Regions from separate parts of the Latilactobacillus parasakei genome, predicted to be linked through region 2. Evidence: predicted binding sites of a transcription regulator. Region 2 holds the regulator's gene; the other holds the start of a gene.
What was found. The regulator CtsR, encoded in region 2, represses protease genes until heat stress. The targets are predictions, from matches to a motif close to TTGGTCAAAAAAGGTCAAANA.
Positions count from the first base shown of each region.

Region 1: a site for CtsR is predicted at 2,131-2,151, ahead of clpB (ATP-dependent chaperone ClpB). Genes of this name have one in related genera too.

Region 1 covers NZ_CP186861.1:239,929-243,288, reverse strand. Annotated here, with positions in the region: gene clpB (ATP-dependent chaperone ClpB) at 1-2,065, opposite strand, end outside; gene ACPBEH_RS01225 (LapA family protein) at 2,241-2,639, opposite strand; gene ACPBEH_RS01220 (SDR family NAD(P)-dependent oxidoreductase) at 2,648-3,360, opposite strand, start outside.
Region 2 covers NZ_CP186861.1:1,684,513-1,687,872, reverse strand. Annotated here, with positions in the region: gene ACPBEH_RS08425 (ATP-dependent Clp protease ATP-binding subunit) at 1-1,642, opposite strand, end outside; gene ACPBEH_RS08420 (CtsR family transcriptional regulator) at 1,660-2,130, opposite strand; tRNA gene ACPBEH_RS08415 (tRNA-Pro) at 2,289-2,362, opposite strand; tRNA gene ACPBEH_RS08410 (tRNA-Gly) at 2,396-2,467, opposite strand; tRNA gene ACPBEH_RS08405 (tRNA-Pro) at 2,494-2,567, opposite strand; tRNA gene ACPBEH_RS08400 (tRNA-Arg) at 2,573-2,646, opposite strand; tRNA gene ACPBEH_RS08395 (tRNA-Leu) at 2,661-2,746, opposite strand; tRNA gene ACPBEH_RS08390 (tRNA-Gly) at 2,761-2,832, opposite strand; tRNA gene ACPBEH_RS08385 (tRNA-Thr) at 2,840-2,912, opposite strand; tRNA gene ACPBEH_RS08380 (tRNA-Leu) at 2,948-3,031, opposite strand; tRNA gene ACPBEH_RS08375 (tRNA-Lys) at 3,055-3,127, opposite strand; tRNA gene ACPBEH_RS08370 (tRNA-Val) at 3,130-3,202, opposite strand; rRNA gene rrf (5S ribosomal RNA) at 3,213-3,329, opposite strand.

The DNA.
Region 1 (3,360 bases), 820 kb from region 2:
TGAAAACATCCGGATGGGCCTTTTCAATTTCGTCTAACAAGACGATTGTATAGGGATTACGACGAACAGCTTCCGTTAATTGACCGCCTTCTTCATAACCGACATAACCAGGTGCCGCCCCAACAAGTCGTGATACCGAGTATTTCTCCATATATTCACTCATATCGATTCGGACCATGTGTCGTTCAGAATCGAAGAGGTCTTCCGCTAAAGCCTTAGCTAATTCCGTTTTACCAACCCCAGTAGGGCCTAAGAACAAGAATGAGCCCAAAGGTCTATTAGGGTCTTGCAAGCCAGCACGCGCTCTTAAAACGGCATCTGTGACCGCATCAACAGCTTGGTCTTGACCGATTACCCGTTCATATAAATGATCGGCTAATTGTAACAGTTTTTGCCGGTCACCTGCTACTAATTTAGCGACTGGAATCCCGGTTTGCGAACTAACAACTGTCGCAATTTCATTTTCGGTAACTGATTCTTGAACCATCCAATCCTCTGGCTTTTCAGCCTTTTCAAGGTCAGAAAGATCTTGTTCCAATTGTGGAATGGTGGCGTGTTGCAATTTAGCAGCTGTTTCCAAATCGTAGTTACTTTGGGCATCTTCTAATTGCCGTTTTGCTTGGTCTAATTCTTCCTTTTTGTCGTTAATCTTGTTCAGATCAGCCTTTTCGGTTTCCCAACGCATCTTCAAGCTATTCGTCGTTTCCCGTAAATCAGCTAATTGTTTTTGCGTTTCGGCTAACCGTTTTTGTGAAGCCGCATCCGTTTCATTCTTCAATGCCGCTTCTTCAATTTCCAATTGCATTAATTGCCGCGTCGCTTGATCGAGCTCAGTGGGTTGCGAATTCATTTCAACGTTGATATTAGCACTCGCTTCATCGACTAAATCGATTGCCTTATCAGGTAAAAAGCGATCTGTGATGTAGCGGTTAGATAACGTTGCAGCGGCTACTAAGGCATTATCGTGAATACGAACACCGTGGAAAATTTCGAAACGTTCCTTTAACCCCCGCAAAATACTAATTGTATCTTCAACAGTTGGTTCTTGAATTAACACTTTTTGGAAACGTCTTTCGAGCGCTTTGTCTTTTTCAATATTTTGACGGTATTCATCAAGCGTTGTCGCACCAATCATGTGTAACTCGCCACGAGCTAACATCGGTTTCAAAAGATTGCCGGCATCCATGCTGCCTTCAGTCTTCCCAGCACCAACGATTGTGTGAATTTCGTCGATGAAAACTAAAATCCGCCCTTCGCTCTTCTTAACTTCTTTTAAGACCGCCTTGAGTCGTTCTTCAAACTCACCACGATATTTGGCACCTGCAATTAGGCTCCCCATATCAAGTGAGACGATGGTTTTATCCTTTAAGTTATCAGGCACGTCTTTTCTAACGATACGTTGGGCTAACCCTTCAACTATCGCTGTTTTACCAACACCGGGTTCGCCGATTAAAACTGGGTTATTCTTGGTCTTTCTAGAAAGAATTCGAATGACGTTTCTAATTTCTTCGTCCCGACCAATCACGGGATCCATTTTGCCTTCACGAACAGCCTTCACTAAGTCTGTGCCATACTTTTCAAGCGCTTGGTAGTTATCTTCTTGGTTTTTAGATGTCACACGCTCGCCTCCTCTTAATTTGGTAATAATGTCTTTTAATTGTTTAGTCGTCACGTTATTTTTTTGTAAGAATTGTACTAGCGGGTTGTACTTTAACTTCATCAACCCTAGGATAACCGTTTCAGTTGATAAGAATTCATCTTGAAATTCTTGCATGTAAGTTTGAGCCGCATTTAAAACTTGATAGAGATTTTGTGAAATATTTTGACCATAGTTTGTTTGACCTTCAACTGTTGGAATCGTATCAATTTCGCGATCAATTTCACTTTCAAGTGTGGTTAAATCAATTCCCGCTTCCTGATAGATTTGCCGCCCCAATTGTTGAGGTTGAATTAAATACTTAAATAAATGTGGGACATCGATTTCTGTTTGATGACGCGTTTTTGCAATATTCTGTGCTTCTGCAATTGCATCTTGAACAGCTTGTGTCATTTGTTCTGGATTCATAAACGTCATTCCTTTTTAAGTTTATTTTTTGAATTAAATGTCAATAATGATTGACTAATTCTATAATAGTCAAAATAGGTCAAACATTCAAGGTTAATGCTCAAAAATAGGACTTAAGTCTAATAAAAAAAGAGGTACCAACCAAAATAAATTCGGTCGATACCTCTTATTTAAATTAAACTTCTTTGGACTGCATTAATTGCTTCATTTTAGCATTCATTTCATGTAATTCAGCTTCTTTATCAGCCAATAGTTTATCATAGACCTGCTTTTGTTTAGCTTGTTCTGCTTCAACCGCGGCTTTAATTTTTGCTTCTTGATCTTGTTCTAGGTCCGCTTTTTCTTTAGTCCATTGCTTTTGCGCCTTACGTTGGCTCAATGAACTCCCAGTTGCGGCTAAGAATGTGATAATCGCACCGATTAAAAGCGACACAACGATCACAATGATCAAGGGCCAATCAACCGTTGTAAAGCCAAAATTAATGGCAACTGGATCAACATTCAAAACGGCAAAAACCACCACGATTAGTGCGAGAATTAAAATTGTAATTAAACGACCTTGCTTTTTCATCATACAACCTCCTATTTCTTGTTAAACAAATTACCAGCGACGTAGTCACCAATATGGGGTGCCAATTGATAGAATTGAGCGCCTAGTGACATCAACCACGGTGCGTTAATTTCGCGCTTAGGATGCCCAATAGCCCCCACAATTTTGTGTGCGAGTTGATCTGGATCAAGCACGATCCAGTTAACCGATTTAAGATAGTTACCAGTTTGATCAGCAATATCAAAAAAGGCGGTATCAATCGGCCCTGGATTAACGGTCGTCACTTGAACCCCAAAGGGTTTCAATTCAAGCCGTAATCCATTCGAGTAGCCTACAACGGCAAACTTAGTCGCTGAATAGATTGCTGATTTAGGTGTCGCCATCTTACCAGCCATTGAGGCAATGTTAATGATGTGCCCACGTTGTTTTTCAATCATCTGTGAGCCAATGGCCCGCGTCAAATACATCAACCCCAAGACATTCACTCTAAACATCTGTTCCACCAAAGGCATTGGTGTGGCGAGTGCTTCTTCAAAGTGACCAAAGCCAGCAGCATTCACTAAAACATCCGGCGTCCCCACTTCTGCTGTTAATTGTGCAACAACCGCTTCAATCGCTTCTGGGTCACTGACATCTAATTGGTAAGCATAAGCTGCTTGACCAGAGAGCCGTTGACATTCGTCACGAACTGCCTCTAAGGCCGCTTGACGCCGTGCTAAAACGACGACAATGGCACCTTTGCTAG
Region 2 (3,360 bases):
CGATTGGCCGCTTGGGATCTTTCAAGCCACTGCGGGCCCGACGAATTGCACGGGCGACAGCTGAAATCGCTTCTTCTTGGCCAACAACCCGTTCGTGTAAGACTTTTTCGAGTTGCAACAAGCGTTCGCTTTCTTTACGTTGCAATTGCGTCACTGGGACACCTGTCCATTGGGCAACGACTTGTGCGATATCTTCTGGTTGGACTTGAATATCTGTCCGGATACCATTTTCTTGTTCGGCTGCTTGGCGCTTAGCCATTTTAGCCTTAGCGATAATTTCTTTTTCGTGAATGGCAGCAGCTTTTTCGAAATCTTGCGCACCGACTGCTGCTTCTTTTTCCTTAGCTAATGCTTGTAGTTCAGTTTCTAAGCGGTCGATTGGTGATTTTTGGTTAACCGCATCTAAGCGAACCTTCGCAGCCGCTTCATCCATCAAATCAATTGCCTTATCAGGTAAGAAGCGGTTGGTGATATACCGGTTTGCTAAAACAACGGCTTCGTGTAATGCTTCATCAGAGATTGTGATGCCATGATGTTCTTCGTAACGTGGTCTTAACCCACGTAAGATTTGTTCCGCATCCTCTGGTGTTGGTTCATCAACCGTCACGGTCGCGAAACGACGTTCTAAAGCCGCATCTTTTTCGATGTATTTTTGGTATTCATCAAGGGTTGTTGCACCGATTAATTGCAATTCACCACGGGCAAGGGCTGGTTTCAAGATGTTTGAGGCGTCAATTGCGCCTTCTGCCCCACCAGCACCGATTAAGGTATGCAATTCATCGATAAAAAGGATTACTTGGCCATCTTCATGGATTTCTTCAATAATCTTCTTGAGACGATCTTCAAATTCCCCACGATACTTAGTGCCAGCAACTAATGAGCCCATATCAAGCATCATTAACCGTTTTTGTTGCATATCGCTTGGCACATCGCCGTTGATAATCCGTTGGGCAAAGCCTTCAGCAATCGCTGTTTTACCGACACCGGGTTCGCCAACTAAAACTGGATTATTCTTAGAACGACGCGCTAAGATTTGCACGAGACGTTTAACTTCTGAATCACGACCAACGACTGGATCAATTTGATTTTCACGGGCCATTTGCGTTAAATCACGTGCTAATTGATTCAAGGTAGGCGTGCCTTCTTGATCAACCTTTTTTGCACTGGCTTTAGCACGCTTCTTAGCAGTCGCTGCATCAATCCCCATCTTTTGGAGTAATAATTGACGTGTTTTAGCTAAACTGAGGCCTAAGTTTAATAGAATACGGGCCGCAATAATGTCATCATCGCGTAATAACGCTAATAATAGGTGTGCCGTCCCAATTTTGACTGAGTTAGCTTGTTGTGATTCAACGCGCGCTAAATCTAGCACTTGTTTAGCTTTAGGTGAGTATGGCAAATAGCCGCCCACACCCATGGCAACGATTGAATCGCCATAACCGGTTAAGCGTTCAATTTCTTCTAAGACATCAGTGGGTGTCACACCGAGTTCACGTAGTGCGTTCCCAGCAATCCCTTCGCTTTCGAGGACGAGCGCTAATAACAGATGTTCCGTCCCTAATGCATGATGATTAAACTTCTTAGCTTGTTCTTGCGCTAACATTAAAACGTTTTTGGCACTTGGTGTAAATAGATTATTCATGGATAATCCCCCACTCTTTACTTAATTTCGTAACGTAATCTTTCTAAGACAGCAATTAGCATTCGTGCGCGTAATTGCTCTTCTAACTGCTTATCATTGACGGCTAATGTCTGCGCATTTAGCATTGCTAATACCAAATTCCCCTCTTTTTGCGATAAAATATGCTCATCATAGAGTTTTTGGATAATAGCTAATGTATCGGCTTGCGAGATTCGATCCTCAACACTACCAATCAACGCTTCTAAAAAGTCGCGATCATCTAAGAATTGAACCTTAACGATGCGAATGTAGCCGCCCCCGCCACGCTTACTATTGACGACATACCCTCGTTGTTCTGTAAACCGGGTATTAATCACATAGTTGATTTGCGACGGGACACAGTTAAATAATTTGGCAATTTCGGAGCGTCGAATTTCAATCTGCTCGCTGTCAGCCAATATTTTTTTCAAATAGGCTTCAATAATATCCGAGATATTCTGACTTTGCAAATAGATCAATCCCTTTTTTTCATTCTTCAGCGCTTATAATTCAGTCTAAAAATTTAACTTTGACTAACGTTGACTATTATTATAACGATTATTCGTTCAAAAGGAAAGTTTGAAGAACTGCACAAAAAAAGACTTGTTCGACAACAAGTCTTTGAGAGTCGGGAAAACAAGATTTGAACTTGCGGCCCCTACGCCCCGAACGTAGTGCTCTACCAAACTGAGCTACTTCCCGGAGAGTTATTTAATTATTTACGGGTACAAAAAAAGCGGAAGACGGGATTCGAACCCGCGACCCCCACCATGGCAAGGTGATGTTCTACCACTGAACTACTTCCGCATTTTTTATTAACTTTTTGTATCCAGTCGGGAAAACAGGATTCGAACCTGCGACCCCCTGGTCCCAAACCAGGTGCTCTACCAAGCTGAGCTATTTCCCGTTATATGCACCCAGTAGGAGTCGAACCTACAACCTTCTGATTCGTAGTCAGACACTCTATCCAGTTGCGCTATGGGTGCATTTTTCATTATGATGCCGAGGACCGGAATCGAACCGGTACGGTAGTCACCTACCGCGGGATTTTAAGTCCCGTGCGTCTGCCAGTTCCGCCACCCCGGCTTAATCATAATGAAAGCGGAAGACGGGATTCGAACCCGCGACCCCCACCATGGCAAGGTGATGTTCTACCACTGAACTACTTCCGCATCTTAATGCCGACTAGACGATTCGAACGCCCGACCCTCTGATTACAAATCAGATGCTCTACCAACTGAGCTAAGTCGGCATAATAAGATAACTTTCATTGAATATTCAATTGAATGCGGGTGAAGGGACTTGAACCCCCACGTCTATATAGACACTAGAACCTAAATCTAGCGCGTCTGCCAATTCCGCCACACCCGCATTTTGGCGTGTAACTTGGCCGATGAGTCGTGACAGGCTCGAACTGTCGACCCTCTGATTAAAAGTCAGATGCTCTACCAACTGAGCTAACGACTCAATGGAGGTTACAGGGCTCGAACCTGTGACCCTCTGCTTGTAAGGCAGACGCTCTCCCAACTGAGCTAAACCTCCATTAAATATAGCGTGGCAACGTCCTATCCTCGCAGGTAGTTTCCCACCAACTACTATCGGCGCTAAGAAGCTTAACTACTGTGTTCGACATGGGAACAGGTGTATCCTTCTTGCTATCGCCACCACACTATTTTGTGCTTTCGCACTGAGAAGAACTT